3 regions of the Gottfriedia sp. NPDC057991 genome follow, and region 1 is predicted to be linked to each of the others. Evidence: riboswitches for the same ligand, from Rfam matches in the RefSeq annotation. Region 1 holds a riboswitch; each other region holds the start of a gene.
What was found. Region 1 has a riboswitch for S-adenosylmethionine ahead of ACFVR2_RS23550 (trans-sulfuration enzyme family protein). Riboswitches for the same ligand answer to the same signal wherever they lie in the genome.
Positions count from the first base shown of each region.

Region 2: another riboswitch for S-adenosylmethionine. It lies ahead of ACFVR2_RS09120 (LLM class flavin-dependent oxidoreductase); the one in region 1 lies ahead of ACFVR2_RS23550 (trans-sulfuration enzyme family protein).
Region 3: another riboswitch for S-adenosylmethionine. It lies ahead of mtnK (S-methyl-5-thioribose kinase); the one in region 1 lies ahead of ACFVR2_RS23550 (trans-sulfuration enzyme family protein).

Region 1 is NZ_JBHVQN010000009.1:77,919-89,138, reverse strand. Features, by position in the region: gene ACFVR2_RS23595 (DUF554 domain-containing protein) at 1-40, shown strand, start outside; gene ACFVR2_RS23590 (VOC family protein) at 1,093-1,515, opposite strand; gene ACFVR2_RS23585 (hypothetical protein) at 1,647-2,117, opposite strand; gene ACFVR2_RS23580 (cysteine hydrolase family protein) at 2,267-2,788, opposite strand; gene ACFVR2_RS23575 (sugar O-acetyltransferase) at 2,803-3,339, opposite strand; gene ACFVR2_RS23570 (DUF4272 domain-containing protein) at 3,771-3,971, opposite strand; gene ACFVR2_RS23565 (NAD(P)/FAD-dependent oxidoreductase) at 4,138-5,592, opposite strand; gene ACFVR2_RS23560 (hypothetical protein) at 5,977-6,399, shown strand; gene ACFVR2_RS23555 (trans-sulfuration enzyme family protein) at 6,599-7,750, opposite strand; gene ACFVR2_RS23550 (trans-sulfuration enzyme family protein) at 7,756-8,925, opposite strand; SAM riboswitch class I at 9,008-9,111, opposite strand; gene ACFVR2_RS23545 (ATP-dependent DNA helicase) at 9,190-11,220, opposite strand, start outside.
Region 2 is NZ_JBHVQN010000002.1:317,724-328,943, reverse strand. Features, by position in the region: gene ACFVR2_RS09130 (histidine phosphatase family protein) at 1-427, opposite strand, end outside; gene ACFVR2_RS09125 (ATP-grasp domain-containing protein) at 691-1,647, opposite strand; gene ACFVR2_RS09120 (LLM class flavin-dependent oxidoreductase) at 1,663-2,712, opposite strand; SAM riboswitch class I at 2,888-2,994, opposite strand; gene ACFVR2_RS09115 (Ger(x)C family spore germination protein) at 3,150-4,241, opposite strand; gene ACFVR2_RS09110 (GerAB/ArcD/ProY family transporter) at 4,238-5,329, opposite strand; gene ACFVR2_RS09105 (spore germination protein) at 5,330-6,694, opposite strand; gene ACFVR2_RS09100 (flavin monoamine oxidase family protein) at 6,877-8,283, opposite strand; gene ACFVR2_RS09095 (SDR family NAD(P)-dependent oxidoreductase) at 8,622-9,389, opposite strand; gene ACFVR2_RS09090 (SDR family NAD(P)-dependent oxidoreductase) at 9,441-10,190, opposite strand; gene ACFVR2_RS09085 (LysR family transcriptional regulator) at 10,302-11,210, shown strand.
Region 3 is NZ_JBHVQN010000006.1:95,812-107,031, forward strand. Features, by position in the region: gene ACFVR2_RS19320 (pyridoxal phosphate-dependent aminotransferase) at 1-843, opposite strand, end outside; gene ACFVR2_RS19325 (carbon-nitrogen family hydrolase) at 987-1,781, shown strand; SAM riboswitch class I at 1,833-1,991, shown strand; gene mtnK (S-methyl-5-thioribose kinase) at 2,063-3,238, shown strand; gene mtnA (S-methyl-5-thioribose-1-phosphate isomerase) at 3,245-4,297, shown strand; partial or broken gene ACFVR2_RS19340 (sugar ABC transporter substrate-binding protein) at 4,294-5,396, shown strand; gene ACFVR2_RS19345 (ATP-binding cassette domain-containing protein) at 5,399-6,769, shown strand; gene ACFVR2_RS19350 (ABC transporter permease) at 6,766-7,749, shown strand; gene ACFVR2_RS19355 (MerR family transcriptional regulator) at 8,013-8,414, shown strand; gene ACFVR2_RS19360 (glutamine synthetase family protein) at 8,472-9,773, shown strand; gene glnA (type I glutamate--ammonia ligase) at 9,889-11,220, shown strand, end outside.

The sequences.
Region 1 (11,220 bases):
TCCTGTTGTATTTTTATTTATGCACTTATTCCATTTATAATGTTTGAGAAATTAGTTATGGAGATTAGGGGAACCTCACAAAATGAAGGTTCCCCTAATTACTAATTAAATTATTCCTATACCAAAAAAAATTGGAGTTTTTTAAACTCCAATTACTCTTTATATATTAATCTGACTATAAATGTATATAATAACTTTACCCACGGCTCAGCCCCCTAAACAGGCTTAAAACCATCTTTGTTTTTGAGAAGGAACAAATTGTTAGTGTAAACCGTTCTATTTTTTAACATAATGAGGCAAGAAGTCTCCTTCCTCAAGCGTGTGAAGGACTTTAGTCCAACGGTAGGTGGGAGATGAATTGCCTTTTTTCGATAGAAAAACATATGGTTATATGCTATGATTTTCTTATGAATTGTTCTTTGATAAGTAGTTATATAGGGTTGTGTGGACAAATAAGGCATAGTGCGAAAACCAAGCCCGTCACCCTTCCACTCGTAAAATAACTAAGGTAACGAAAGAACCTTCATTCGTTGGACATCTACCGCAGGAACTGTGGGAAGTAACGCTCGTGGAGATGAAAGGTTGCTTTCGTCACGGAATCGAGAAGCCCCCACTTCAAGCGTTAGCTCAGTGGTGGGAGTGGTTCACTTATCCAGATTTTTAATTATCCAACCACAAATGATCATAAATGCCACACAACCAATTCCTACGGGTAACATTCAATCATTCTCCCTATTTAACGAGCCCAGTCAAAATATTTCTATGATAGTGCTTCTTTAGCTCAAAATAAATTCATTATGTATATAATAACCTTACCCACGGCTCAGCCCCCTAAACAGGCTTAAAACCATCTTTGTTTTTGAGAAGGAACAAACTGACAGTGTAAACCGTTATATTTTTTTAAATATTATCTTTACTTTTAATATGAATACCCTTTTTTCGTAAACTAAAAGCTAGACAACTTCAAAAAACCTGTAATCTTATGTAAAATAATTATATCAACTGCGATAATTTTTGTAATGGATAATTGTCTGTTTATTCAAACTTTTTACTAAACCGATAAATTCTCTAATTATTTAATCAAGTAAACTTTTACTTTATTCTTTTTGCAAGCAGATGATTGTCACTGAATTGTATTAAGTCCCATAAATTTCCGTATAAGTCCTTAAATACTGCAACTGTACCATAATCTTGTTCTTTCGGTTCTCTTACAAACTCAATTCCTTTTGAAATCATTTCATCATAATCTCTCCAGAAATCATCCGTTCCTAAAAATAGAAAAACTCTCCCACCTGCTTGATTGCCAATGAATGGCTCTTGTTCTTGTTTCGATGCCTTTGCAAGTAGAATAGTCGTTCCAGAAGAACCAGGTGGACTTACAACTACCCATCTCTTATCTTGTTCAGGCTGATATGTATCTTCAATTAAATTAAAATGAAGTTTCTTTGTATAAAACTCTATAGCTTCATCATAATCTTTTACAACCAATGCTATATGAACGATTGACTGAATCATTTTCTTATCTCCTAACATGTTTTCTTTTAAAAGTACTACTAGTTGATCTATATTTCAATCTAATCATATTCCTTTTTCAATCAATCCGCTATTTTTAACATAATAAAAAGACTGCCGAAACAGCCTTCGAATTAATCATTTAATTTTGAAGCAAAAATTGGAATGATTATGATTGTAATAAATATTAATGCCAAAACGATTAATGAATTTTTCCATCTAAAATCATTTTCTCCATCATTTTTATGTTGATTTATGAATTCATCATATATTTTCGATGAAACAAATTTTCCTGGATCTACTATTTCTCCTGTTTGTTCATCCAATAAATACGTATCATAATTCACTGTTTTAAAGAAACGATCTCTTACTGTATCGTATTTTACAGCAATTGCCACTACATTTTCGTTAGCATTTTTCTCCTTATTTGTTAAACTAAATTCTTTTTGATCGACAATCTCCGTTGATTTCTTAACATAATAATGAACTTCCTTACGATTACTTTTATCTATTTGATCTAAATAGCGCGATGTTGCATTTGAGGTTGATACATTAGATAAAAACAGCAAAATGAAACAAACGATGCAAAATGCAATTCTTTTCATTTAGATCCCCCACTTCTATTCAAATCTACTAAATTATATTCACTAGATTTTTAAATAGTCCTAGAGAGTATTTCCGTTTTGTCTCTTTAAGCTGAAGTTGTTTAATTTTTTGCTAAGAATCCCTGGTATTTATCCGTTATTCTAAGGTTTTAGTTTTTCTCATATTTTAGTTCGATGAAATTTAAAAATCTATGGTTCCACATTTTTTCATAAAAATCAATTGTCTCTTTTGCTGCCATAAATGGATTATTTAATGTAGAGGTCGCTCCATTTACCATGAAGTTTTCATAACCTAACCCATGTGCAAATTTAATTGTAGCGTCCATACAGTATTCAGTTTGAGCGCCGCAAAATTCTATATTATGTACTACTAATTGATCTAAAAGATTCTTTAAGTTCGTTTTGAAAAAAGAATTGGCATGTATTTTATGGATAAAATAATCTTGTTCTTGTACATCTAGATTAGCATGAATCGCCCAATGTTCTTCTCCAACAACTAATTCTTCATCACAATGTTGAACAAAAATAATTGGTTTACTTAATTCTCTATATAATGAGATTCTTTTATTAACTTTACTGATTAAATTTTGCAATTCAAATAAATGCTCACCACTGTAACATACACCATTTTGCAAATCGATAACGATTAAAACATCTGCACAAGTATCCATTGTTTTCACCTCATTTATATACTTTTAATAACTTTCGCTGGGTTACCGGCCACTACAGTATTAGAAGGCACGTCTTTCGTAACGACAGAACCTGCAGCTATAATTGAATGATCTCCAATCGAAATACCAGGTAAAATAGTACAACTGCCACCAATCCACACATCGTCTCCAATATGAATTGGAATCGCATATCCGCTCTTATTTCTATCCTTTGGTTCAATCGAATGACCAGCTGTATAGATTCCTACATTCGGACCAATCATACAGTTATTTCCTATTTTCACTTCTGCCATATCTAAGATTGTACAATTATAACCTGCATAGAAATGATCCCCTACATGTATGTTATAACCTAAATCACAATGAAAATTATGCTCAATACTTGGATTTACGCCTACTGTTCCAAACAGCTCTTTCAATATTTCTTCTTTTCTTTCGAACGATTCCACATTAATATTATTAAACTCTTGAACAAGTTTATGGGCACGTATAGTTTTCACTTTTAATTCTTCTGTGCCACGCTTATAATAAATTTTCTCCTTAGCTTCCATTTTAACTTAATGAGGCAAGAAGTCTCCTTCCTCAAGCGTGTGAAGGACTTTAGTCCAACGGTAGGTGGGAGATGAATTGCCTTTTTTCGATAGAAAAACATATGGTTATATGCTATGATTTTCTTATGAATTGTTCTTTGATAAGTAGTTATATAGGGTTGTGTGGACAAATAAGGCATAGTGCGAAAACCAAGCCCGTCACCCTTCCACTCGTAAAATAACTAAGGTAACGAAAGAACCTTCATTCGTTGGACATCTACCGCAGGAACTGTGGGAAGTAACGCTCGTGGAGATGAAAGGTTGCTTTCGTCACGGAATCGAGAAGCCCCCACTTCAAGCGTTAGCTCAGTGGTGGGAGTGGTTCACGACTCCTAACTTATTTGTAATTTATTTTATAATACACTTCGATCTAATCTTGCTTGTTCAACCATTTATGTACTTAAATCAATATCATCCCAGTCTACAGAGGGATTAATAACCCATTCTAAAACTTTCCTTCTCTCTATGACTAAACCTTCATTAATTGAATTTAATATTTTTCCTTTTAGTCTTGAATCAACTACGAACCAATGTGTTCTATAATATAAATCTGCCATATTATAAATTTCAGTTTCAGATTTTAGCTTTAACAACATATTTCCTCCACTAAGTTTCCATCAGAAATCTTTTAATTAAATTATACATCTTCAAAAAAGTATCGTTAATTCCTTATTCAGCTAAAAGGCAAAAAATTATCTATTCTAACAAAACAAACCTCTAATGCTATAACAATGCACTAGAGGTTTGTTAAATTAAGTATTAAACAGTAACTAATTCTTTTTCTTTGCTTTCAATTTTCGTAATGATATCACGCGCAATCCATACGCCACATGCGCTTGCTTGGGCTAAACCACGAGTAACGCCCGCTCCATCTCCACCTAGATATAATCCAGAGATTTCACTTTCAAAGTGTACATTTAGCTTCGGTCGAGCCGAATAGAATTTTGCTTCTACGCCATAGAAAAGTGTATGTTCTGCAGCGATACCTGGAGTCACATGATTTAATGCTTCTACCATTTCAATTAAACTTTTCATTGTATTATATGGTAAAACTAGTCCTAAGTCCCCTGGTACTGCTTCTTTTAAAGTTGGTTCTAAAAAGCCTTCTTTAATACGTTTTTCAGTTGAGCGGCGACCTTTTAATATATCTCCGTATTTTTGCACGATTACTCCACCGTGTGAAAGCATGTTTGCAAGGCGTGAAACCTCATGTGCATATTCATTTGGTTTGTCAAATGGTTCTGCGAATTGATGCGATACTAATAAGGCAAAGTTTGTATTTGGACTTCCTAATTTAGGATCTTTATAAGCATGTCCATTAGCAGTCATAATACCTGAATGATTTTCAACTACTACGTGCCCAGATGGATTACTACAGAATGTTCTGACTTTTGTACCCACGCTAGTATTAAATACGAATTTCCCTTCGTATAAGTGCTTATTAATTTCTTCCATTACTACGTTTGAAGTTTCAACACGAACACCAATATCAACTTGATTTGTTGACATTTTTAAACGACGTTTTTTCATAACATCAGTTAACCATTTTGAGCCATCACGACCAGGTACAATTACAACTTTCTCAGCATGTAATTCTTCACCTTTTTTTAATTTAATTCCTTTTATGATATGAGTACCTTCAACCTTTTCAGTTATTAAGTCCTCTACTTCAGTTTTGTACTTCATATCTATTTTCGTTTTTAAATACTCATAAATTCTTTTTAGAATTTCTAAATTTTGTTCCGTTCCTAAGTGACGAACTTGTGCACGTAATAATTTAAGTCCAGCTGCGTAACCACGACGTTCAATATCTCTAACTTCTTCTGTTAAAGGATCCGTAATCGATTCAGTCGCACCATGTTCTAAATTAATTTCATCAACGTATTTGATTAATTCAACTACTTGTGAATCTGATAAGTAATCTGTCATCCATCCACCAAATTCGCTTGTAATATTAAATTTCCCATCTGAATATGCTCCAGCTCCACCAAATCCATTTGTAATTGAGCAAGCTGGTAAGCAACCTGAAAAATCTTTTTTTCCTGCAGCAGGCGGACATTTTTCAATTTTCTTTTGTAAAATTGGGCAATGTCTTGCGAATATATCATGTCCTTTATCAACAAGTAGTACTTTAGCATTAGGCATTTTTAAAGTTAATTCATAACATGTAAAGATTCCAGCAGGTCCTGCTCCAACAACGATCACATCATACATCTATATATACCTCCAAATAAGGTTTAAATTATTTCATTTGATCAACCTAAAATAGAATACCATCAATCAGAATGCGTTTCAAGTAAAAACACGAACATTTTTTGTATTATTTTTAAAAAATATTCGTTTATAAACAAAGTGAAACCTTTTCATTAGAAATTACCATATGCAAATTAGCTTTATTTATCCAATATTAGACAATTCAAACTTAAAAATCAATTAATTGACATCAGACTATTATAATTAAACAATTTGTCGATTTCATCCTAATTTAACTAGAAGTTAATGATTGAAATACGAAAATATCCTATTAGATAGAATCACAATCACACCAAGTTGAATAGTTATATAAATAACAGATATTTTATATTGGAGATGGAAAAGATGCTAGAAGAAAATATAAAGGAAAAGGATGGGAAAGATCATTATCAGAAAACTAATTTAGAAGATGAGGAATTACAATCGAGTCTTGAGAGAAAAATTGTTGCTGCATCTTGGGTTAAGGCAGTTGCACAATTATATGAAACGATTACATTATCAAAATTATATTCAATCGACAAAGATCCAATCTTTCAAGGGAAAAGAGATATCATATCGGGAATGTGGATTGGTACAGCTGGTCAATTATCCGTAGCTTTTTTCGTTTCTAAGCAATTGTTCACTTCAGATAAATTAGATTTACTTGAGTTACAAAGAAGAATTGTTCTTTCCGATTCAGTTCAAATAGTTGGGAACGCATTGGCACTTATTGGTGCATCTGAGGTAATTCAAGAGGAAATTGGTGATGGGGAAATATTCCTTACTTAGTCTTCTACACTAAATAAAAAAGTAACGCAAAATCAAAAAATATAAAGTGAATTAATCCCACAAGGAAATATGATTCCATTGTGGGATTAATGTTTTTCTCGAATTGAACGGATATTCTACCGTTTTCATCTAATTATTGTTCGTTTTTCAATTCTTTTCGGCCAAATACAATTTTATTTATTGGATTTTCCTATTCCTTTCACTTTACTATTGCTCCAGCTTTTAATGCTTTTTGGAAGCTTGCAATCAAGTCTTCAATATCTTCTAAACCAACGGACACTCTTATTAATGTATCTTTAACGCCTAATCGTTCACGAACATCGAGCGGTATTGCAGCATGGGACATTTTTACAGGATATGAAACAATTGTCTCAACTCCACCTAGTGAAACTGCAACTGCAACGTTTTCGACTGATTGAAGGAAACTTGTCGTTTGTTCAATCGTTTTTAGTGTAAATGAAAGGACTGCTCCTCCTCCAGTAGCCTGCTCAAAATGAACATCGTGACCAGGATGACCTTTTAGTCCTGGGTAATAAACATCCTCAACTTCTTCTTGTTCTAAAAGCCAGTTTGCTAATTTTGATGCAGTTTGTTCATATGCATCCATACGAACTTTTAGGGTCTTTAATCCTCTTAATGTAAGCCAACAGTCCTGTGGACCTAAGATGGCTCCGAATGAATTTTGGATTGTGTATAAATCACTTGCAAGTTCTTCTGAATTTACGACCGCTAATCCTCCGATTACATCGCTATGACCTGCAATAAACTTTGTTGCACTATGAACGACAATATCAGCTCCTAAGTCTAATGGTCTTTGTAAATATGGTGATAAAAAACTATTATCTACAATGACAAGGATGTCATTTTCTTTTGCAATTTTAATTGCACTACTTAAGTCAGTAATTTTCAAAAGAGGGTTAGAAGGTGTTTCTAAATAAAGTCCTTTTGTATTTGGCTTTATTCCAGCTTCAATCTCTTGTAAATTAGAAGCGTCTACAAAGGTAAAATCGATTCCGAAACGATTTAATACTTTTGTCGCTATTCTAAATGTCCCTCCATAAACATCTTCACAAATGACAATATGATCTCCAGCTGAGAACAAAGATAATACAGAAGAGATTGCAGCCATTCCTGATGAAAACGCAAAGCCACGTACACCATTTTCTAATTTTGCAATTGTATTTTCTAACGCTTCTCTTGTTGGATTTCCACTTCTCGCATAGTCGTACTTACCAAAATTCTCTATATCAAATTGATGAAATGTTGATGTCTGATAAATTGGTATACTCAATGCACCTGTCACCTGATCAATTTCATTTCCGTTATGAATTAGTTTCGTTCCAAATTGCATGCTCATCACCCCAATGCATTTTCTAAGTCATTTAATAAATCATCAATATGTTCAATTCCAACTGATAATCGTAGTGTATGGTCATCTAGACCAAGCTTTCGTTTAAATTCCTCTGGCATTTCTGAATGAGTTTGCGTATGTGGATACGTAATTAATGATTCAACACCACCTAAGCTTTCTGCGAATGTAATGACTTTTACACTTCCTAAAACTTGTTCAACTAAACTTAAATCCTTCACTTTAAATGAAATCATTGCACCAAATCCAGTTGCCTGTTCTTTAATAATTGAATATCCCTTATGCGTTGGTAATCCTACATAATATACTTCAGTAACATTTGGATGATTTTCTAAAAACTTCGCAAGTACAATCGCATTTTTTTGACTGTATTCCATGCGTAAATGCAATGTTTTAATACCTCTTAAGATTAACCAAGAGTCAAATGGAGCTAATGTTGCACCTGTTGATTTTTGATAATAGCGAATTCGTTCATTCGTATTTTCTGAATTCGTTACGACGAAGCCAGCTAGTGTATCATTATGACCACCTAAATACTTTGTTCCACTATGAACAACAACATCTGCCCCTAATTCAATTGGTCTAAAGAAATAAGGAGTTAAAAATGTATTATCGACAATTACAATAATATCTCGTTTTTTTGCAATCTCTACTACTCTTTTTAAATCAGTTACTTTCATCATTGGATTTGAAGGTGTTTCAATAAAAATTCCTTTTGTGTTCGGTTTAAGTGCATCAAGAATATTTTCAATTTCAGTCGTATCAACAAAATTATGCTCAAGTCCATATGGCGAATAAATTTCTTCGAATAAGCGATATGTACCCCCGTATAAATCATCTGAAACAATTAGATGATCACCCTTTTTAAATAAGCTTAATACTGCAGTAACGGCTGCATTTCCTGTTGCGAATGCAACACCATAATTTGCACTTTCTAATTTTGCAACAGTATTTTCGACTTCTTCTCGAGTTGGATTTTGTAATCTTGCATAATCATATCCAGTCGATTGATGAAGTCCTGCATGTTTAAATGTAGCAGATTGATAAATTGGATAACTAATTGCACCAGTTAATGGATCATATCCTTTGCTACCATGCACAGCTACCGTTTCAATCGATTTTTTATTCGTGTTTAAAGCCTCTTTTGTGTTAGTCATTATAAATCCCCCATTTTAGTCAAATAAAAAAACCACTTCCTAAAAAATAAGAAGTGGTTATGTCTGTAAAATAAACATATCGCTCTTATCTTCCAGGTTTTTCACCTGCAGGATTTAGCACTTTCTAGTATTTACTAGAGTTGCCGGGTTTCGTCGGGCCAGTCCCTCCACCGCTCTTGATAAGATTATTTAATTATATTGTAAGTATATTAAAAACTCTGATTATTATCAATCGTTTTTTTTGAATTATTTAATTATTAACTCTTACTTCCATTCTTCAGGTACTAAACTTCGATAAAGTGAACTCTTATATCGATCATCAATTAGTAATAAAGTCCCTTCATCTGATTCAGATCGGATAACTCTTCCACCCGCTTGCATTACTTTATTCATACCTGGAAAGACATATGCATAATAATACCCATTTTTTCCAACCGAATTAAAATGCTCCTTTAAAATATTTCTTTCTAAACAAATCTGTGGCAATCCTACACCAACTACTACGACACCGTTTAATCGATCACCCTTTAAATCGATTCCTTCAGAGAATATGCCACCTAATACAGCAAAGCCAACTAACGTTTCCTCATTTAGACTATCAAACTGTAAAAGGAACTCCTCTCGTTCAATTTCAGTCATACCATTTTCTTGAACGATTGTTTTTATGTTAGGGTATTTCTCTTTAAATAAATCAACACTTTGAATTAAATATTGATATGACGGATAAAAAACTAAATAATTACCTTTTCTTTTCGTAATTTCTTTATACACGGAATCAATTAATCTTTCTAAATTTCTTTCACGATCTTGATATCGAGTTGATAGCGGATCAATTGTTACTTCCAGTTGTTCTCTATGAAAAGGAGAATCGATTGAAATTGTATAATCGCGACTTTGATCACCAAGCATATCTTGAAAAAATTGTATTGGCGTTAAAGTAGCTGAAAAATAAATTGTAGAGCGAAATCTTTTTATGACGTCATTTATTACTTTAGAAGGATCAAGGCAAAATAACTTTAAATGAACTTCACTTTTATATAGTTCATAGTAGCATACATAATTTTCATCAAAAAACTCCGCGATTTTGACGAAGTTGAGTGACTCAAAATATGTTTCAAGTAGAAGTTGTTTATTTTCGTCCTCTTCCATTTCCTGTAATTTTATTTCTACGATTTCATTAAATGTATGTAGAAGTTCTAGTAAATCCTCATCTATTTCCTTTGAAACTGGGGTTACTACGTCCTTCCATTTTTTTCTCAATTCAATAAATCGCTTATTTATTTCATTTATTATGGCATAAAGTTCATCTTTTAAATTTTTATACCTATTCTTCAACTCTAAAAATTTAGATTTGAATAGACTCGCAGAATACATTTCTCTTGCACGATCAACAAGATTATGAGCTTCATCAATTAATAAAACTGAACTTCGTTTATGTTCATCAAATAATCGTTTTAACGAAACCCTAGGATCGAAAATATAATTTACATCGCAAATAATCGCATCTGAAGAATTTAATAAATCTAATGAGTATTCAAATGGACATACCGTATGTTTGCGTGCATATTCTTCTATTTTCTCCCTGGTTAGCGCTTTTTCCGATGAAAGAATATCAAGAACAGCATCATTTATCCGGTCATAATAACCATTGGCAAATTCACAATAGTCCTTTTGACACATCGTCTCTTCTTTAAAACAGATTTTATCTTTAGCTGTAATCGTCGTACACTTTATACAAAGTCCTTGATCTGTCATTCGCTTAAATGCTTCTTCAGCAACAGTCCTAGTAATCGTCTTAGAAGTTAAGTAAAACATTCGATTTATACTATTTTCACCAATACTTTTAACCGTTGGAAAAATAGTTGAAACCGTTTTTCCAATTCCGGTTGGTGCTACCGCAAATAAATTATTACCTTCTTGAATCGTTTGATATACCGCACCCGCTAACTTTCTTTGACCTTTTCTGAAAGAAGGAAAGGGAAAATTCAATTCGTTTATTGTCTGATTCCTTAACTCAATATGATCGTATTTCCATTTAGCAAAAGGATAATAAATTTCCAGCATTTTGTATAAGTAATTTGTTAATTCATCCTTTGTAAACAAAAGATCGAAGCTTATTTTTTGCTCAGTTAAAATATTCATATATGTAAGTCTAAGTGTAATCTTTTCAAGCTGTAATTCTTCACAAATAAAATATCCATAAACTTTTGCTTGAGCCCAATGAACAGGATATGAATTTTCATTTATTTCATTTAAATCCTTCAATGTTGATTTAATTTCTTCTATTATATATTG
Region 2 (11,220 bases), on a different contig from region 1:
CAGCCCCATGAGAAACAGCTAATACTACTTCATTATCTTCATCCATTATTTTTTGACATGTAGTAGCAATTCGTTGTTGCAATTCTTTTTGGTCTTCTCCGCCAAACTTAACAAAGAAATCACCATACGGCAGTAGTGGATTTAAATCTTCACTTTCACCTTCAAACGTTCCAAAATTCCATTCTTTTAATCCTTTTAATCTTGTATACGGCAATTCTGTCACGATCTCCAACGTATCACTCGCTCTTTCTGATGTGGAACAATAGGCATGGTCAAAAATAATATTTTGTTCTTTAAAGTATTTCGCAGCAGCCTCTGCCTGTTTAATTCCTAATTCTGTTAGTGGTGAATCACACCACCCTTGAATCTTCCTTCTTTTATTAAATAATGTTTGCCCATGTCTCATTAAATAAAAAGTCTTTTTCATTTGTATCCCCCTTTTTGATCTTAAAAGTACATTTTAAAAATCAAGTAGTACGAATTCATTTGACCTTTTTTAGCCTCAAAATTTAATAACAACTTACAATCTAATATTATCAATATATTATTTTTAATCGTTAGCATATTCCTCTCAAATAATTGCCTATTACTCTTAGTTCAAGAAAAAATTTAACAAACTGAACAAAAAAAAACCCAAACCTTTGTTACGTGTAGGTCTGAGCTTTTTACCGTCATTCTAAATAGATTTTCTTAAGACGTTGCTGTTGTAGTGTATTTTTCTTCCAAAGTCTTCTTTAAAAATGAAGCTAATTCGAGCATTCCGAATTTTCCAGCTTTTTCTTCTGCATCTGAGTTATAGTTGGTATTTGTATTGATATCATAAGTAAAAATTGTACCATCAGCATTTCTGATAAATTCGATTCCGGCAACTTGAACATTATTTTTAGCTAGAACCTCTTTATATTTATTTATAATTTCGTCCTCAAAGCCTTCAATGATTTGGAATTTAGGCTTCTCTTCTACTTCTTCTCCAACTGGGCAGAACAAATCACCAATTTGGCACGCATCAGCTGGGCAAAGTTCAAAGCCTTCTGAAGTATCAACTTTAACTGCATAAACAAAGTTTCCACCTACAAATTCACAACGAGTGATGTAGCTTTCAGGTGATTGGATGTATTCTTGAATCAGTGTAATACCATCGACTGGTTCCTCAAAAGTCGGTCCTTCCACATAAGCTGTTAAAGCATCGATACTATGGAATAGTTGAACCCCTAAGCCTTTACCAGCACGATTATGCTTCGTAATAAATGATTGTCCAGCAAAGCTATTAGCTGCCTTAATAATGTTTTGCTTTCCAACTGCTGCGATCGTTTTAGGAGTCTTCACACCATACTTGTTTAGCTCTAAATATTGTAAAACTTTACTAACTTCTAGCTTTAAGGCATTTGTTCCATTTAACACTGTACGACCATGTGCTTCAAGCCAAGCTAATACTTGCCCCGTAAATTCAGCTGCAAAACGATGATCACGAGTATGAGACGAAGCACTCATTCGGCTATAAAAGATCCCTTCTGGTGGTGCTGTTGATAAATCTACCGTACCTTCGTCTAAATGCCATTCCTCATAAGGAACGCCAAGCTCCTCTAATCTTTTTGTTAAATGCACAGTCCACTCACTATTTTCATGAATTACGTATACTTTGCTCATCTTTAAATCCCCTTTCTAGTTCTTTATTAAACTACGTTTTTGTTCTACTAATGGCATAACTTGCTGTGAAAAGCGTTCCATTTCCTCAAGTTGAGGTGAAAATTGTAATAATAATAAGTCTAAGCCAGCTTCTTCATATTGTAAAATTCGGTCTGCAATTTGCTCTGGTGTTCCTACTAGATTTGGTCTAAGACCACGATTTGAAACTGAGTAATCTTGTAATTGGATTTGTTGCTCTAATTGTGATTTTGTAGTGAAGTCTTTAAAGCCTGCATAACCGCTTGAATCTTTCACAGTCGTAATTTTTTCTAGCTCAGCCAAAGCCTCTTCTTCTGTATCTCTACAAATAACATAAGCAGCCATACCAAAAGACCTTAATGGTGCATTGCCAGTTTGTTCACGGCGTACCTTCATATCTGTTACTTTCTGATTAATTTCTTCAACTGTTCCACCGTGCATAACATATGCATCGCACTTTTCTACAATGGTTTGCTTTCCTTTTTCACTTTCTCCACCTGCATAAAGAATCGGATTTGGTCTCTGAACAGGTTTTGGAGCAAGCTTCGTATCCTGTAAGTCGTAAAATTTACCTGAATAATTGAATGTTTCTTCTGTCCATAAGCCTTTAAGGACATCAATAAACTCCTCTGTACGAGCATAACGCTCATCATGTTCAGTAAAAATACCGCCATATTGACGAGCTTCTTCTGCCCACCATGCAGAAACGACGTTTAGCGTAAAACGACCGTTACTGATTTGATCAATATTCGCAGCCATTTTTGCTGTTACTGCAGGATTATGAAAACCTGGACGGATCGCAGTCATAATTTCGATTTTTTCCGTTACTGCAGCAAGCGCCGCTGCTGTTGACCAAGCTTCAAGTGAATCATGCTCCGGCCCTTTAATGTCGTTTAAATATAATTCAGCTATTAAAGTAGTCGAGTATCCCCATTTTTCAGCTGATTGAATGACCTCTTTAGCATATTCAAATGTTGGTGGCATGCTTTCGTCATCCACATTACGTAACCATCCTCCAAAAATCGGTAACCAAAAACCATATTTCATTTCTATTCTCCCCTTTATGATTAAAATTGTCTAGTTTTCGCATTGGTTAAGTTGGGTTTATTATTAATAAAATGCATCTCAAAACCAAAGTACTAAGGTTATGTTAACCTCCTATGTAAATAAATAAGAAAAAGCCTCTTTCATTCAGAAAGAGGCATCGGAAACAATTGTTTTCGACTTATCTATCAGAATGATTTCATTCTGCAGGAAGTGGCACCGTTCCTTCATAAGGAGGTTGCCGGACGTCATAGGGCCTGATCCCTCGGTCACTCTCGATAAGTTTGTGTTATGTAATTTCATTAACTGAATCATAAATCCTAGTAAACAGATTGTCAATAAAGGAATTTAAACATTTTTATCAAAAAAGCGCTTTTACCCTAGTATTTATTTGAAAAAATAAAATTTTAAAATTATTTATTTAACATAGATCTAAAAATTTAATACATGGTACCAGTACCCTTTAGATTAACTTCAGATTTTACTCGAAATTCAAGTTTCGGATAAATTTCTTTCCACTTATTTATTTCTTTTTTTGTCATTCCGTATTTTGCTTGAAAGTTTAACCCAAGTCCAAGTGGATCAACATTTAATTCCTGTAGACGCTCTAGAAATTTTTTTGTTCTTGAGCTCATAATGATTGATGCTTTTTTCTCATACTCTTTCAATTCTCTATCTTGATGTAGTGTCTTATTAGATTCCTCAATAAATCCTTTTACCTTTATATGAACGTCTAGATATGGCTTTTTATTTTTAGGCATAACAATTTTCATGTCAGTTTTCGTATTTTCAGCACTTATGTAAAATTGATTTTTTCCTTTTCCAACATTAATTAATGTTGTTACTTTGGGATTTAAGAGCACATTAAGCATCCTTGTTTCATCACGATTTAATACTGCTTTAAATTTTGTTCCTTTAAAAACTGCGGAAGTATTAATTTTAAAGGAACTATCGAACGGTTCAATAATAGGTAAATATGGATCTATACCGTTTTCTATCAATCGCATATAATAATCATTAAGTATCTCTGACATTACATATGGTGACCTATTTGATTCTTCATTAAAAGCTAACACAACAGCGTTACCCGCTAATCTCTCTGATTTAACCCTCCATGATAAAGCTTCTTTTGCAGAAGGTTCTCCTACAGCTACATAAGCAACACCTTGAATATCTGGCCGTTTAATAAACCACTTCATCAAATCAATTTGGTTTTCAACTAGTAGCTCTTTATCGATAACGATTACCCTACATTGAGCAAAATCTAATTTTTTATCTACTAAAGATTGGATTATTCTAATGGCCTCAGAAACTGAAGTTGATTTTTGAGAAATAATTTGAAAATTAGACTTTCCCGCTCCAATTTGTGCTGATGGGATGGCTAATTTCACTGACACAAGGTAGACGCCATTTTCATCTGTATGATCGATTCCTATCGCTACGACAAAAAAACGTTTATCAACATCGAGTAATTGGCAACCAGACATAAAACTTAATTCCATAATTAACAACAACGTTAAAATACGGTTCATGCTCTTTGCCTCCGTGATAAGAAAAAAATTGACACTACTAACATGCCTTCAGCAGGAAAACGGATATTTTGCCATATTTTAATCAGATCAAATAATTCTCTTTCGTTCGTAAATGTCTGCAGTGTCATCGTAACGGCTCCAAAAAATAGAAAGATCATATATCCATAAAATTTCCTTTTTTTAGCAGGTTTCAAATTATAATAAAAAAACATTCCTTCAAATAGTTTTAAACCAACATGCCATGTTAATATGCTAAATAATAGTGACAACAAAAGGAATATATAAAGCATCAAATATAGCACTCTTTCGATAAACCCATATTCCATTCTTAGAGAATCAGTTATGAAGACCCAAGGAAACACTACATCATTAATCCCTTTCACACCTAAAAAAGCAATTGGGACGAAAAATGTAAAACTAATTACAACGAATCCGATTAAAGGTAAAATCCACAGAAATTTAACAACCTTTTTCGTTTCAAGATAACGATTGATGATCGCTAGATTTATATAGCCTGTAAAAAAATAAGTAGCAGCTGAAATAGAACTATAGTTAGGCATTTGCCAAAAATAATGGAGTATTCTTTTAATATGGACGAAATAAAAATAATTGCTTGCCAAAGCTTTATAAACGATAAAAAAAACAACTGGAGTAGCTACAAGTACCATTATTTCAATAACGTTGAGGATTGATTTTGTATAACAATTTGCGCCATAAATAACAATAACTAGAAAAAAAGCTAAAACATATCCCATATTTAACTCAGTATTTAAATACAGTACAGTAATATATGTGAAAGAAATTAAAACAAATGCCCCTGCAGCCAACCACATTACGCCTAAAAATGCTAAGTAAATGTTTTTAACAAGTTTAGGTAGTCTATTGTTAAAAATTTCGGGCAATCCTTTATTAGGAAATTTACTTATTCCAATCGTAAACAAATAAATAAATATTCCACCAATCAAAACACTTAACACCATAGATATAATTGACCCATTAAAACGCTCGCCAATTAAAATCATTGGTACATTGATAATGATATTCAACATCATTGTTAGCAGTACAGTATAGTAAAAGTGACGGGTCAACTAGCTTTGCCCCCCCTTTGGGTTCTCAGTTATCGTTTCAATTTTATCGGAAGATCCCCATTCAATCGCTAAAAAAGGAGTCCCAAAGCTTCGCTTATTAGCAAAATAACAGATAAGTACAAGCATACCTCCAACTAATCCGACCAACCCAAATAGAGTTGCTAATATAATCAGTGGGTATCTAATACATCGAATTGAGAAACTCATTGCACTGATTGGGACCGTAAAATTAGAAATGGCAACAAATGCAGTAATAATAATCATGATGGAACTTACAAGTTGTGCTTGTTGTGCAGCTTGACCAAGTATAAGTCCACCAACAGTCGTAGCAGTTGGGCCAATTACTCGTGGTAGTCTAATACTAGCTTCAACTAACATTTCAACAGCTAACATCATAAAAAGCACTTCAAAAAATGATGGATAAGGAACTCCTGCCCTACTACCTGCAATCGTCAAAGTAAGTTGGGACCTTAATATTTCCGGGTTATACGAGGTAATTGCAATATAAAAAGCAGGTAACACCAATGTTATAATAAGGGCAATATATCTTATTGATTGCAAAAGTTTTTTTATCCAGAAAGAATGATATAAGTCATCCATTGAAGCTATAAAATCAAAAAATACAGTAGGCGTAATCAAAGTAAATGGCGTTCCATCCATAACAATAATAACCTTACCTTGGGCAAGATTTAAAACAGTTCGATCAGGTCTTTCTGTTATCATCATGGTAGGAAATAAATGAATCTTTTTATCAGAAAGTTTCCTTTCTAATTGACCAGCTGCTTGTATTACATCCACCTTTACCCTCTTAAGACGACTTTTTAATTCATCAATTACCTTTTTATCTGCATAATTAGAATCATAAAGTATTGCTATATTTGTTTTTGTGATTGTTCCAACTGTTTGATACTCAATGCTTAATTTATTGGAAGGATATCTTTTACGAATTATCGCTATATTTGTACTGAGGTCATGTGAAAAAGCTTTTTGTGGTCCTTGAACTGATGTTTCTACTGAAGCTTCTTCAGATTGAGTATTCATAGCACGAATTGCATTAAAAGAATAGATCCCATTCGATATGAAAATTAACACGTTACCAGAAATTATATATTCCCCTAAATACCTTTTGTTTTGAATCGACTCACAATTAGATAGGGAGAGTATGTGTAACAGAAATTTACTTTCTTTATCACAAAGCATAAGTGGTTGGATGATATCAGTTTTTATTTTATCCGCGTCACATAGATCTTGAAGATAGATCAAACAAATTTGTTGTTCATAATATTCAAATGAATGGACAATTAAATCTTTTGCTCCCTCAAATTCTTGCTTAAGCGCATTTATTACTGCAAGTTGACTTCTCATCTTATGCTTCCCTCCTTTTATTTCTTTTCATATTTTTTTAGTATGTCAAATTAATGTATATCCATTCTATTCAAATTCCTGTTTTTCCCTTTTCGAGATATCAGATTCATACTTTTTTACTTTTTCATGAACTCTACATAAACACTAAATAACCCAACGAGTCGTTGGGTTAGATAAAATCCTTATAAATTATTAATTTCATTAGCAGTCCGAACTCCTGCTTCAATTGCCCCTTGCATCCACCCAGGAGTAGATGATGCATGTGAACCCCCAAAATGAATTCTTCCTTCTGGTGAACTAATATAGGGACCGAGCTCTTTTTGTTGATTCGGTTTATACATAACAAATGCACCACCGGAAAATGAAAATTGTGTCCAACTCTGCGAATAACCTACTAAAAATTCTTTATAAACCACATCACCAAAAATGATTGAAAGATTAGCTAATGCTTTATCAATGCGAGTATTATTTTTCATATTATCCCAAATTGCTGCATCGTCCCCCCAAGTGTAACTGGCGATAATTACGCCTGTTTCTTTTCCAAAATCATGACTAGGGAAATAGGAAGACTTAATAGGTAAATCAGTAACTAATTTCCCCCAAAAGATACCAAGCTTTTCCCAAAACCTCGTTTTAAACTGTATAGCAATCTTGGTTGAATCCGCGTAATGTAGTTCTCTTATAACCTTCCATTTTTTATATGAAATAGACTCATAAGGAAGAATTTCTACAAAGTTTAATAAAGAATAAGGAATTGTTGAAATAACATAATCACATTCATGTTGACTTTGCCTATTAAGAACTTCATTTTCTGAATAAAGGATTACCTTTGTATCTTCTTGTATAATTTTACTTACTCTTTCATTAAGCATAATATTGTCCTTTAATTGAGGTAAAAATGCTCTTATAAGGAAGTCAGTTCCACCTGTAACTTCATATAATTTTAAGTTTGGTGTTATAAGTATAAGTACTTCTCTTAGTATTGCAGTAAATGATAGTTCTGGAAAACCTTCTATACCGATCATTGAATTAATCATATCAATTGCCCCTGAAGATAGAGAATTTCCGAAAGGATTAAATCTTAAAAAGTTTTCCATAGAGTAGTGATCAAACTTATCAATAACAATATCCCAATTTTTTGTTGGATCCTGTCTTATAAACTCTACCAAAGGACCAATTGCAGATTCGAGTAATTCTATAGCGCTTTTTCCTTTTTCATTTGGTGCGACAGGATAGTTTAATATATCCGGATCCATCTCGTAACTTTTTACATTTGTTAATATATTATTGACGTAAATTAAATCATTTGGCGTACTATTGATAAATTCATTTACTTTTAAATTAAATTTATTTATATATGCAAATGTTAAATGGTGAAATGATGGGATAGCACCAAGTTCAGTATACTGGTAGTCAAGAAAGGGTTCTCTTTTTGTATAAATCCGTCCACCAATTCTTTTATTTGCCTCGATAATCGTAACTTGGTGCCCTGCTTCTTTCAAAAGTGATGCACTAACTAAACCAGATATACCTCCACCAATAATGGTTACTCTCTTTGGTGAATTTGTTTTAGCTAATCCATTTTGGATTAGCTAAAGCATTTCCTCCATTGAAAGGACTTCTCGAACCAAAGGATACCATCTCATTTTGAAAAAAAGATTATCTTATAAACACTATTCGATTTCAAGTGAATGTAGAATTTAAACATGTATTTTGTGTAGATCTAAATAAAGCTAACCTTAGCTTCGTAATGAATGATTACTTGAAGAACTATAACGAGTATATAAAGAAAAAGATGTACTAGAATGATCCGTACATAACTAAAGAAAGTACACTTAAACACAACTGATCACAGTTATATCTAAAGTGTACTTTCAATTCGAATGGACATTTTTATAGATGGTCTAAATAATTAACTGAATATTAATTAGTATTCAGCATGTGCTTTAAAACCAGTAAGACCATCATCTAACATAACAGTACTTCCATTTACAACATTTGCTTCTTCCATTGCTAATAAACAAACCATCCCTGCTATATCATCTGGTTCAATAAACTCTTTTCTCATTTGGAAATTTTTATATAAATCTTCTACACCTTTTTCTTTTAATACATGAGTGATTGGTGTTCTAACAAAACCAGGAGCTACACAAACAACGCGGATTCCATATGGAGCAAGGTCAAGAGCTGAAGTTTTTGTCATCATCACAACCGCCCCTTTAGAAGCATTGTAAGCTAGTGCTCCTCTATTTGCTAGATAGCCATAAACTGAGCCATTATTAATGATGACACCTTTTACACCAAGCTCAATCATTTTTTTACTAGCAAATGCGATACCGTAAGCCACTCCATGTTGATTTACAGCAATAACTTTTTGGTAAGTTTCTTCATCAAATTCATTTATTAGATTCGTTGCACCAATACCAGCATTATTAAACATTACGTTGATTGTTCCATAAGTTTTAACTGTAAAATCTACTAAAGACTCTACTTCAGCAAATTTAGTAGTGTCTACCTTGAATGCAATAGCTTCTCCACCCAATACTTTAATTTGTTCTACTGTTTCAATTGCTCCAGCTTCGTTAAAGTCAGCTACGACAACCTTTGCACCTTCTTTTGCATATTTCAATGCAGTTGCTTTTCCAATTCCAGAAGCTCCACCTGTAATAACTGCAACTTTATCTTTTAATAACATATATTTCCCCCCCCCCATTTAACATAGTCTATATTTGTAAAATGAAATGCTTTAAGCTGTCATTCCACCGTCAGCGACCATTTCTGTTCCAGTAATAAAGCTAGACTCATCAGATGCAAGGAATAGTACTAAGTTTGCGATTTCCTCAGGAGTACCTAGTCGTTTTAAAGGAATTGTTTTTGCTAATTGTTCATTAGATGCGTTAAGACTAGATGCTAGATCTGATCCCATAGCTGTTTCAATTACACCTGGGTGAATCGAGTTTACACGAATTTGATCAGCAGCAACTTCTTTAGCCAAATCTTTTGTCATTATACGTACAGCGCCTTTACTTGCACCATATAAAGTTGCATTAGCAGTACCTTTTAATCCGGCAATTGAAGAAGTATTAATGATTGATCCACCTTTTTGTTCACGCATAAATGGTACAGTGTGCTTCATACCTAAGAAAACACCTGTTACATTTATACCAAGTAAGCGATTCCATTCTTCTGTTTCATATTCAGTAACAGGTTTTGAACTAAAAATACCTGCATTATTGAATAAAATATCAATTGAACCGAAATTTTTCTTTGTTTCATTTACAACATTAATCCAATCCGTTTCTAGCTGTACATTATGTTTAATGAAAACGACATAATCAGAAATCTTCTTCATTTCGTCTAATGTTCTATTACCTGCTTCTTCATTAATATCTGTAAATACAACTTTAGCGCCTTGTTCTAAAAACTTTTGAACAGTCGCTTTTCCAATCCCGTTAGCTCCACCTGTTACGATTGCTGTTTTATTCAATAATCTCAATCAAAACATCCCCTTTATATGATTTCGTTTTTATTTTAGCAGTATTTTTTGTTAAGATATATTTAAACATTTTTATATATCCATTAGCTGAACTAATGGAAAGGAGAAATAATGAATATAGATCAAATACAATATGTAGTAGAAGTAGCTAAAACGAAATCAATCACAACAGCTTCAAATAATCTACATGTTACTCAATCTGCAATTAGCCAATCGATTTCTAACTTAGAAACCGAATTAGGTATTAAATTATTTACAAGATCTAGAAACGGTGCCGTACCAACACCAGAAGGGAAAAATATAATTTTAAAAATGTTAGACGTCATTTCGTCACTAGAGGAAATTAAAGAAGAAGCCAACAATCAAAATGGAATCACTGTTGGAGAACTTAGAATCGCAGCAATCCCTATTGGAATGGAAATTTTAATTAATACAATCTCAAATTTTAAAAAGGATTATCCGAATGTTCAAATCCAAATTTCCGAAAAAGGATCCGGCGATATATTAAATGATCTTCATCAGAATAAGGTGGATATTGGATTGATTGGATTAAATGAAAATATGGATAAAAAAAATGCAGGACTAATCTTCACAAAAATTTGGGAGGGTCATATTGTCGTTTTTGTTGGTAAGAACTCTCCATTATCTTCATTTAAAAAGGTTCCTGCCAAGGAGTTGTTAAAGTATCCATTCGTACTATATAACGAGGAATATGTAAACGAATTTGTAGATCATTTCAATCAATCAATCGGTAAAATTGATGTATGGTTTAAAACCAATAATACTAGTGCATTAACAAGAGCATTAAAAGATAATTTAGCAATTTCAGCAGGCTATGACCTTTCATTCATAGGACTTCCCAATAATGAAAAGCATGAACTATCCCTTCTTGAAATTGAAGATTTTGTTCAAGATTCAAAATCTGTCGGTTGGATTCAAAAAGAAACGAAAAGCAATTCTCTTATTTCAAAAGAATTTATCAATCGGTATATTACTGAATTTCAGAAAAGAAATTTTTAGCTTCAATAAA
Region 3 (11,220 bases), on a different contig from region 1:
AGCTTCTTGAACAGCAGGGAAGATGCTAACGTAAAGATGATCTTGTAATAGATTAATTGCTGAAATAACTTCTTTATTTCCAACTGCAAAACCGATTCTCCAACCAGCCATATTATAAGTTTTAGAAAGGGTATAAATTTCAATCCCGCATTCCTTTGCTCCTGGTGTTTGAAGATAACTTAAAGGTTTTTTTCCGTCAAAACCAAATGCTCCGTAAGCAAAATCATGACAAACTGTAATCTGATTATTTCTTGCAAGCTCAACTGTTTCTTTAAAAAATTCTTCTGTTGCTATAGCACCTGTGGGATTATTTGGATAATTGATAAATAATATTTTACTAGCATCCAAAACATCCTGAGGGATTAATTTATAATCTGGTAAAAATTGATTTTGTTCAAGTAATGGAAGCATGTATGGTACTGTTTTTGAAAGAGATATACCAGATAAATAGTCTGGATAGCCTGGGTCTGGAACTAAAATTGTATCTCCCGCGTCACATAAACAAAGTGGTAGCTCAACTAATCCAGCTTTTCCACCGAATAATATGGCTACTTCTTCCTCTGGGTCTAAATCAACATCATACTCTCGTTTATAAAATTCTACAACAGCATTTTTTAATGAGCTCATTCCTCTAAACGGAGAATAACGATGGGTTAAAGGGTTTTCAACTGACTTTTGTAAAGCTTTTATAATATGGTCGGGTGTAGGTTGGTCTGGATTTCCTTGACCAAGATTAATGACATCATGACCATTACCTATTGACTGATTTACTTTTTGGACTAGTGAAGCAAAAAATTGTTTTGGTAAATTGTTTAATAGTTTACTATGATTCAAGTTAATCACTCCAAAAATATAATAAAATTAATTTGATTAGATCGTTTCTTAACCGAATGATTTTCATGAACGACTGTTGCAATAACTTTCACCATCATATATGCTCGATTTAAAAATGTCTATAAAATTTAGAATAGGGTGAATAAATTGTGATTAAAATTGCGTGTATTCAATCTGACGTTATTTTAGGTGAATCAAAGTCTAATTTAGAGAAAATGAAAACTCAAATAAACGAAGCTGTTAAAGAAAATGTACGTGTAATTGTATTACCAGAGTTATGGACAACAGGCTATTGTCTGGAAGAAATTGGCTTGCACACAGGTGAACAAGAAGCGGTTATTTCTGAACTTCAGTCCATCGCAAAATCAAATAACGTAATATTGATTGCTGGGTCGTTCCCGATTGCAAGAAAAAATGGTGTTACGAATACGTTAATTGTTATTAGCAGCACTGGCGAATTAGTAAAAACTTATGATAAAGTTCATTTGTTCCAGTTAATGAACGAGCATCACTATCTTCAATCAGGGGAATCAGATGGACTGTTTGAAATCGATGGATTAACGGCTGCAGGTTTTGTTTGCTATGATTTGCGTTTCCCTGAATGGATTGGAGCTCATTCTCAAAAGGGTGCAAAAGTTTTATTTTTTGTCGCTGAATGGCCAATTCAAAGAATGAATCATTGGGAAATCTTATTAAAAGCAAGAGCAATCGAAAATCAGTGTTATGTTGTTGCTTGTAATCGAGTAGGAAAAGATTTAGCGAATACATTTGGTGGAGGATCAGTGATCATTGACCCTTGGGGAGAAATAGTTTCCAAAGGCAGCACGAATGAAGAAATCGTATTTGGCGAAATTGATCCGAAAAAAGTCGATGAAATACGCGGTACAATCCCTATTTTTGAAGACAGAAAAGAAGAAATTTACAAAAAGTTTCAAAAAAGTAATTGACAAATTAAAAATCTATAAACTAAAATACGATTATAAAATCAAATATGCGAACTCTTATTTCGAGTAGGCGGAGGGATTTGGCCCGACGATGCCCAGCAACCGACCATAATACCATTGTGAAATGGGGCGTATTGTTTACGCCTGAGCTTAAATGCTCAGTAAGGCACGGTGCTAATTCCAACAGAAAAGAAATTTTCTGGTAGATAAGAGACGAAAGCCAATTAGTATTGCCTCTTTTCGTCTCGGAAAAGAGGCTTTTTATTTTGCAAAATTCAAGGGGGATGAATTTAGTGACTGTCATTGAACGAAAAGAATATAGACCGTTAACAGAAGCAACTGCAATTACTTATATACAAAAACTTGGATATTTTAAAAATGAACTATGTGAATGTATCGAAATCGGGGATGGGAATTTAAATTTAGTATTTAAAGTTAATCCAGTAGGAAGCGAGAAGGGGTTAATTATAAAACAAGCTCTGCCATATGCAAAAGTTGTTGGTGAAAGCTGGCCACTTACATTAAAGCGAGCTACGATCGAGAGTAATGCGACAAAAATATACAATGAGTTAATCCCATTACATGCACCGAAAATTTTAGAGCATGATGAAGAACAAGCCGTAACTGTAATGGAGGATCTTTCTCACTTACAAATTTTACGAAAAGGTATCATTGAGAAAAAAAGCTATCCGTTTTTAGCTGAACATATCGGAGAATTCTTAGCAAAGTCATTATTTTTCACTTCAGACTTCGGAACATCACCAGCCAAGAAAAAAGAGTTAGAGTATTTTTTTAATAATCCCGACTTATGTGATATAACAGAAAATCTTGTTTATACAGATCCATTTTTTAACAGTGAAACAAATAGTTTTGAAGAAGAATTATCAGATGAAATTCAAGAACTATGGAATGATGCAGATCTACAAATTGAGGTTGCGAAACTAAAATTAGATTTCTTATCGAAAAAAGAAGCTTTATTACATGGTGATTTACATACGGGAAGCATTTTCGTATCTGAAACAGAAACAAAAATAATTGACCCGGAATTTGCTTTTGTAGGACCAATCGGTTTTGATTTAGGGCAAATTCAGGCAAATTTACTTTTTCAACTTTTCAGCCGTACTGAACGAAAAGACGAAATCATTGAACATATTTTAAACATTGAAAAAGTTTTTAATGAAACATTTATTCGACTATGGGAAGAGCATAGTGTTAGACCATTTAACCAAAAAGCTCTAATTAAAGAAAAACTAGAAGGATATTGGGTGGATGCAATTGGGGTTATTGGATGTGAATTAATCCGAAGAAGTATCGGTCTTGCTCACGTTGAAGATATAGATGCACTGGAACATAATCAAAAAATTGAAGCAAAGAAAAAAGTCTTAAAATTCGGAGTTTATTGTATAAAAAATAGATTTACTATTAGAAATATTGGAAATTTAATTAATGGATTGGAGTAATAATCGATGACTACATTACAGCAAATACCTGAATCATTACAATGGAACGGTGAAAGTTTAAAAATTTTAGACCAAACAAAATTACCAACTGAAATACACTATTTTGATGCAACGACATTATTAGATGTACGTGAAGCAATCGTAAAATTACAAGTAAGAGGAGCACCAGCTATTGGTTTAGCAGCTGCATATGGACTTTATTTAGGTGTTCGAGAACTTGAAACTGAACAAATTGATGAATTTCATCAACAAGCACGATTATTAGCAGATAAACTAATTAGTGCTAGACCAACTGCAGTAAATTTAGCATGGGCTGTTGAGAAACTAATTGGATCTAGTAAAGAAGCAGTGACTGTATCCGAAGCTAAATTAATTATAATGGAAGAAGCGATTAAATTACATTTAGCAGATGAGGCAACTTGCAAGGAAATCGGTGAAAATGCTTTAACATTATTACATGACGGTGCTGCAGTATTAACACATTGCAACGCAGGGAGTATTGCGACAAGTCGATATGGAACAGCTTTAGCGCCACTTCACTTAGCAAAAGAAAAAGGCTGGGAAATTTCAGCTTATGCAACAGAAACAAGACCAGTATTTCAAGGTGCAAGACTGACATCATGGGAATTAAACCAAAGTGGAATCCCAGTTACATTGTTAACGGATAATATGGTCGGCTACTTATTACAAAATAAAAAAGTTGATGCAGTAATAGTTGGAGCTGATCGCATTACTGCTAATGGGGACACTGCAAATAAAATTGGAACATTACAATTAGCGATTTTAGCTAACTTTTACCAAATCCCATTTTATGTAGCCGCTCCATTATCAACAATCGATTTATCAATCGAATCAGGCAGCGAAATTGTAATTGAACAACGCGATCGCACTGAAGTAACACATATCGGAAATGTTCAAATTGCCCCTGAAGGAATCGATGTACTAAACCCAGCGTTTGACGTGACACCGAATGAATTAATAACAGCGATTATTACAGAAAAAGGAATTGTTTCTAGCGATTATAAAGAAACGTTTAAAAGTTGGGAGCAAGAGTCATGAAAAAAATTATTGCAACACTATCAATCGCATCAGTATTATTAACAGCTTGTGCAAATGAACAAAATGCAGTTTCAACAAAAAATCTGAAAATGCTAGTACTGAAGTAAGGAAAGTATCCGCAAGTAGCAATGCTGAAATTCCTGAAGCAATAAAAAAGAAAACAAAAATTGCTTTAATTATGGAGTTTTCAATTGGAACTTTTTCTTCACAATATATCGATGGCGTGAAAAAACAAGTTGGGAAATTTGGCGGAGAAGTACAAGTATATAATGCTGATAATGATTTAGCAAAGATGGCCTCCAATTTAGATACAGCCGTCAATTCAAAGGTTGATGGAATTTTAATCGATCATGGACGAAAAGAAACATTAGAAAAAGGTGTGAAAAAAGCATTAGCTGCAGGCATTCCAGTTGTTTCTTTTGATAGTGATCTAAATATTCCTGGTGTTACAGTAATTGACCAAGATGACTATAGTTTAGCATGGAAAAGTTTAAAGAGTTTAGCAGAAGGATTAAACGGAAAAGGGAATATCGCAACAATTTGGGTAGGCGGTTTTACACCGATGGAACGCAGAAAAGTTATTCTTGATGCATTTTATAAACGTTACCCGAATATAAAAGAGGTTGCTAGATTCGGAAAAGCAAGTAGTAATACGATGCTTGATACACAAGCACAGGTAGAAGCATTATTAAAGAAATATCCTAAAGGTCAGCTTGATGCTATTTTTGCAACTTGGGATGAGTTTGCAAAGGGTGCTACAAAAGCAATTCAACAAGCTGGACGTAATGAAGTAAAAGTTTACGGAATTGATTTAAGTGATGAAGATCTTCAATTAATTCAAGAGAAAAATTCACCTTGGGTTACTTCAGCTGCAAGTGATCCGGGAGAGATTGGCGAAGTTCAATCTAGATTCCTATATCAAAAAATAGCTGGAGAAGAAACGCCAGATATTTATTCTTTAGAACCTAAATTAATAGAGAAAGATGAGCTTCCAAATACTTCAATTAAAGTTAGTGATCTAAGAAAATATAGTAAAAACTGGATACCTTCACAAGCTGCAACTTCACCATGGATGGAGAAATTAGATAAGGGGAACTAAAGATGACTATTCAACTAGAATCTGTATTTTTTAGTTATGGAGAATCAGAGGTACTGAAAGATATTAATTTTACAGTCAAATCTGGAAAAATAGACGGTTTGGCTGGTTTAAATGGTGCAGGTAAAAGTACGTTAATGAAGATTCTAGCTAATAGAATTCAGCCAACAAATGGTAAGTGTAAAGTAAGTGAAAAATCAACAATCGCATATGTCCCACAAGAAGTTGATGAGGGACTTGTGCAAGGATTAACAGTAATTGAAAATTTAACGATTGCATTGAATCGAGAAAATAAGAATTTCTTCTTCTCAAAAAAGAAAAGTGTTGAATTTGTTCAAAATCGACTTTCAAAATGGAATTTGAATCTACCATATTACAAACAAGTAAGTGATTGTTCAATTTATGAAAAACAATTTATTTTAATTGCAAAAGCACTACTAAATGATGCATCCTACTTCCTATTTGATGAGCCTACTTCTTCCCTAGGAAATACTGAAAAAGAGCAATTTTTCTCATTCTTACATGATTTGAAAAGAATGGGGAAAGGTATTGTCGTCATTTTACACTCAATTGGTGAACTTGTTAAATTTACAGATGAATTAACGGTATTAAGAAGTGGAGAAATCGTGTATCAAGGTAGCTCATCGACATTAACTGTGGAAGAAATAATCGGACAAATGTCTTTCGGTAAATTTTCATTTAAAAAAACCATAAAAGAGGCTAATGAACCAGCTTTTCAGTTTCGTAATATCCGATTAAGTGAAACGAAACCTTCTATTAATATAGAAATAAATAAAAATGAAGTAATTGCCATTTATGGTGCAAATGGAAATAAGAAAACGAGTTTAGCAAAAACAATATGGGGCAATCGAAGCCAATATGAATTAATAATAGGAAGAAACTCATTTTTGATCAAGTCTCCTCAGCATGCATATAAACAAGGAATTGCATTTGTACCAGAGGATCGAAGAAAAGAAGGTTTATTTCTAAATCACTCGATTAGAGAGAATATCTCGTTCAACAAAAGAGGTTGGATAAATAAAAATCTCGAAATTAAGAGTTCTCAATCCTTAATCAATACTTTAAGTATTTATCCAAAGGACACTGAAAAAGAAATTTTACACCTTAGTGGAGGAAATCAGCAAAAAGTAAGTATAGCAAAATGGATCTCACCGAATTTGAAGTGTCTTATTTTAGATGAACCACTAAAAGGTGTTGATATTTATGCTAAACTACATATTTTCCAATACATAGATGAATTTTGTTCTAACGGTGGTTGTGTTATTTATTTCACGAATGATATTGAAGAAGCTAATGTGATAGGTGACAAAATTTATACAATTATTCAAGGTGAGTTATTGGAGGGGATACAATGACGCAATGGGCACAAACACAAGGTAGAAGATTATTTTTGGATTTTGGAGCGGTACTGCTACTTCTAGTCGTTATTGCATTTTTTTCAATGACATCGAATTCCTTCTTATCTTATAGTAATATTTCTGATATTTTAAGATCGATTTCAATCGTAACATTACTGGCGATTGGAGTTACGTTTAGTTTAATCATTGATGGTTTAGACTTATCAGTTGGATCAACCGCGAGTTTAAGTACGGTTACAGCAGCTTATTGTTTAATTGTTTTTAGACAAGAGCTATTAATTACACTATTAATTCCAATTGTTTTTGGTTTAATAGTTGGATTATTAAACGGTCTGTTTATAACGAAAGGGAAATTACCGGACTTATTAGTTACTCTTGCTATGATGTTTGTTGTAAATGGTTTACATTTAACCTTAACAAAGGGTTCCTCGATCTATGAAGGAATGACAATTAATAATGAAGCAACTACAGGTCATTTTATTCCTTCGTTTTTATATCTTGGGCAAGGGTCATTTTTTAATATCCCAGTTGCAGTCATAATAATGATAATTTGTATTTTAATTACACACTTATTTTTAGAAAAGACTACTTGGGGAAGAGTATTCTTCTTTATTGGAGGAAATAAAACTGCTGCATACTTATCAGCAATACCCGTAAACAAGTATCGTGTTTATGCTTATATTATTAGTGGGCTTTTTGCATCACTTGGTGGGATTTTACTTGCTAGTCGAGTTGGTACAGGGCAAGTTTCAGCAGGTACACCATTATTAATGGATAGTATTACAGCGGCATATATAGGAATCGCTATGTTTGGAAAAGGGAAACCAAATATAATCGGAACATTTTTAGGTGCGTGCTTAATGGGGATCCTTTTAAACGGATTCACGATGTTGAACGTACCATACTATGCGCAAGATATTATTAAAGGTATTTTATTATTAATTGCAATTTTGTTAGCAAAAAAAATTAAGAATTAGCATTCATACTGACCCAATTCGGATTAGCGATGATTGATAAATTGTCAATTCGAAGGACTAGTCAAATAGCCTAATATTTGAATACAAACTGTAATAATCTCCAAACTAATGGAGATTATTTTTTTTTAATAAAATAGTAGAATTTTAACTAATATTGCATAGAATAAAAAACAAATATTTTCATGTTAGATTTTCTAACATCGTATTGACAGATTATCTAACATGAAATAAAATACTTATAGATGAACGAAAGGAGCATTGCTATGAATGATCAAGTAAGACGCTCAACGCCACTTTTCCCAATCGGAATAGTCATTTCGTTAACTGAATTATCCGCAAGACAAATTCGATATTATGAAGAGCATGATTTAATTCGTCCAGCTCGTTCTGAAGGTAATCGTAGATTATTTTCTTTCAATGATGTCGATCGATTATTAGAGATAAAAACTTTTATAGAACAAGGCTTAAATTTAGCAGGAATTAAAGAAGTACTCAATTTAAAATCGTCAGAAAAATCCAAAGAAACAGTGGTTCAACAAGTCATTGTTGAAAAATCAATATCAGATGAACAGCTTCGAAAAATGCTTCGTCAAGAGTTATATCAAAATGGTAAATTAGGTAGAACTTCTTTACGACAAGGAGATATGTCTCGATTCTTTCATTAAGTTATTGATTAAGTCCGGATTATTCTAGCTTTTATATTTATATGGGGGGAAATATAAATGAAAAAGGAAACGATTTTAAATAGTGTTGAAGAACACAGTCTTGAGTTTGTACAGTTATTTTTTACAGATGTAGAAGGGGTATTCAAACATTTAGAACTACCAATCACACAAATTGAAAAAATACTTAATAATGAAACTATGTTTGATGGCTCTAGTATTAACGGATTCACAAAAATTGAAGCAAGTGATATGATGCTTTTCCCAGATTTGAATACTTGGAAAGTCGACACTAACGAAAAAGTTGGACTCTTCATTTGCGATGTTTATTATCCGAATGGTACACCTTTTGAAGGTGACCCAAGAAATGTGCTTAAACGAGCAATTGACAAAGCGACTGACAAGGGATTTACTTCTTTTAATGTAGGACCTGAACCTGAATTCTTCCTATTTACTAAGGAAGGAAATCAGTTAGTTCCAAATGATAATGGTGGATATTTTGATGTAGCCCCCCTAGATAAAACAGTTACAATACGACGTGATATTACCAAAGCCCTTCAGGCGTTAGGTTTAGAAGTTGAAGCTTTACATCACGAAGTTGCAATCGGTCAACATGAGATTGATTGGAAATACGCACCAGGATTACAAACAGCTGATAATATTCAATTATTTAAAAATACAGTTAAAACAATTGCTGAAAAAAATGGTTTAGTTGCTACATTCATGCCAAAACCAATTTTTGGAGAAAATGGCTCAGGTATGCATTGTCATATGAGTCTAGGAAATGATAATGGTAATGCCTTTTATGATCAGCATGATTCAATTGGATTATCTGAAACAGCGCGACAATTTATTGCAGGTGTATTAACACATGCTCGTGCAAATGCTTCAGTTACAAATCCAACAGTTAATTCTTATAAACGTTTAGTTCCAGGCTATGAAGCACCAGTTTATGTAGCTTGGTCACAAAGTAATCGTACATGTACAATTCGTATACCAGCTGCAAGAGGTGCAGGTACTAGAATCGAAGTACGAAATCCAGACCCATCTGCAAATCCTTATTTAGCTTTAGCTGTTTTATTATCAGCAGGCTTGGATGGTATTGAAAGAAAATTAACACCTCCAGTCGAACGTAGTGAAAACCTGTACTTGATGGATGATGTAACTAGAAAAGCAGAAGGCATTGAAACATTGCCTGGAAGCTTACTTGAAGCAGTTACAGAACTTGAAAACAGTGAATTCCTGCAGCAAGTTTTAGGGAAACACGTATTTTATTCATTCCTTCAAAACAAAAAAGAAGAATGGGATGCATATCGATTACGTGTATCAGAATGGGAAAAAGAAACATATTTAAACTGCTAATCACTAAACTTAAAATAAAAAAAATAGAAAAGTGGAAGTAGTATATCTCTACTTTTCTATTTTAAAGTGTGTTAGACTAATTTTGTTTGTTGCATACGAAAGGGGAACTTTTATAATGGCTAAGTTTACAAAAGAAGATATTTTCCGTATTTCAAAAGAACAAAACGTAAAGTACATACGTCTACAATTTACGGATTTACTAGGGATTATCAAAAACGTTGAAATTCCAGTAAGTCAGCTTGAAAAAGCTTTAGACAATAAAATGATGTTTGACGGTTCTTCAATCGAAGGATTCGTTCGTATCGAAGAATCAGATATGTATTTATTCCCTGATTTAGACACTTGGGTAGTATTCCCTTGGACTGCTGAAAAAGGAAAAGTAGCTCGTTTAATCTGTGATATTTACAATGCAGATGGCACTCCATTTGAAGGAGATCCTCGTAATAACTTAAAACGTATGTTAAAAGAAATGGAAGCTTTAGGCTTCACAGATTTCAACTTAGGGCCTGAGCCAGAATTCTTCTTATTTAAATTAGATGAAAAAGGTGAACCAACTCTTGAGTTAAATGATAAAGGCGGATACTTCGACTTAGCACCAACTGATTTAGGTGAAAACTGCCGTCGTGATATCGTTCTTGAACTTGAAGAAATGGGCTTTGAAATCGAAGCATCTCACCACGAAGTAGCTCCAGGACAACATGAAATTGATTTCAAATATGCTGGTGCAATCAAAGCTTGTGATGACATTCAAACATTTAAATTAGTTGTAAAAACAATCGCTCGTAAACACGGTTTACACGCTACATTTATGCCAAAACCATTATTTGGTGTAAACGGTTCAGGTATGCACTGTAACTTATCATTATTTACAAATGGTAAAAACGCATTCTACGATGAGACTGGTGAATTAGGTTTAAGTGAAACTGCACGTCACTTCATTGCAGGGATCTTAAAACATGCTCCAAACTTTACAGCTGTTACAAACCCAACTGTAAACTCATACAAACGTTTAGTACCAGGCTATGAAGCTCCATGTTACGTTGCTTGGTCTGCAAGAAACCGTAGTCCACTAATTCGTATTCCTGCATCTCGTGGCTTAAGCACACGTGTTGAAGTACGTTCAGTTGACCCAGCTGCAAACCCATACTTAGCATTATCAGTATTATTAGCAGCAGGTTTAGACGGAATCAAAAATAAATTAGAAGCTCCAGCTCCAGTAGACCGTAACATCTACGTTATGTCTAAAGAAGAGCGCGAAGAAGTTGGAATCATCGATTTACCAGCAACTTTAGCAGCTGCACTTGATCTATTAAAAACTGACGAAGTAATCGTTGGTGCTCTAGGATCACACTTATTCGAACACTTTGTAGAAGCAAAAGAAATCGAATGGGATATCTTCCGTACTCAAGTTCACCCTTGGGAAAGAGATCAATACATGTCAGTATAT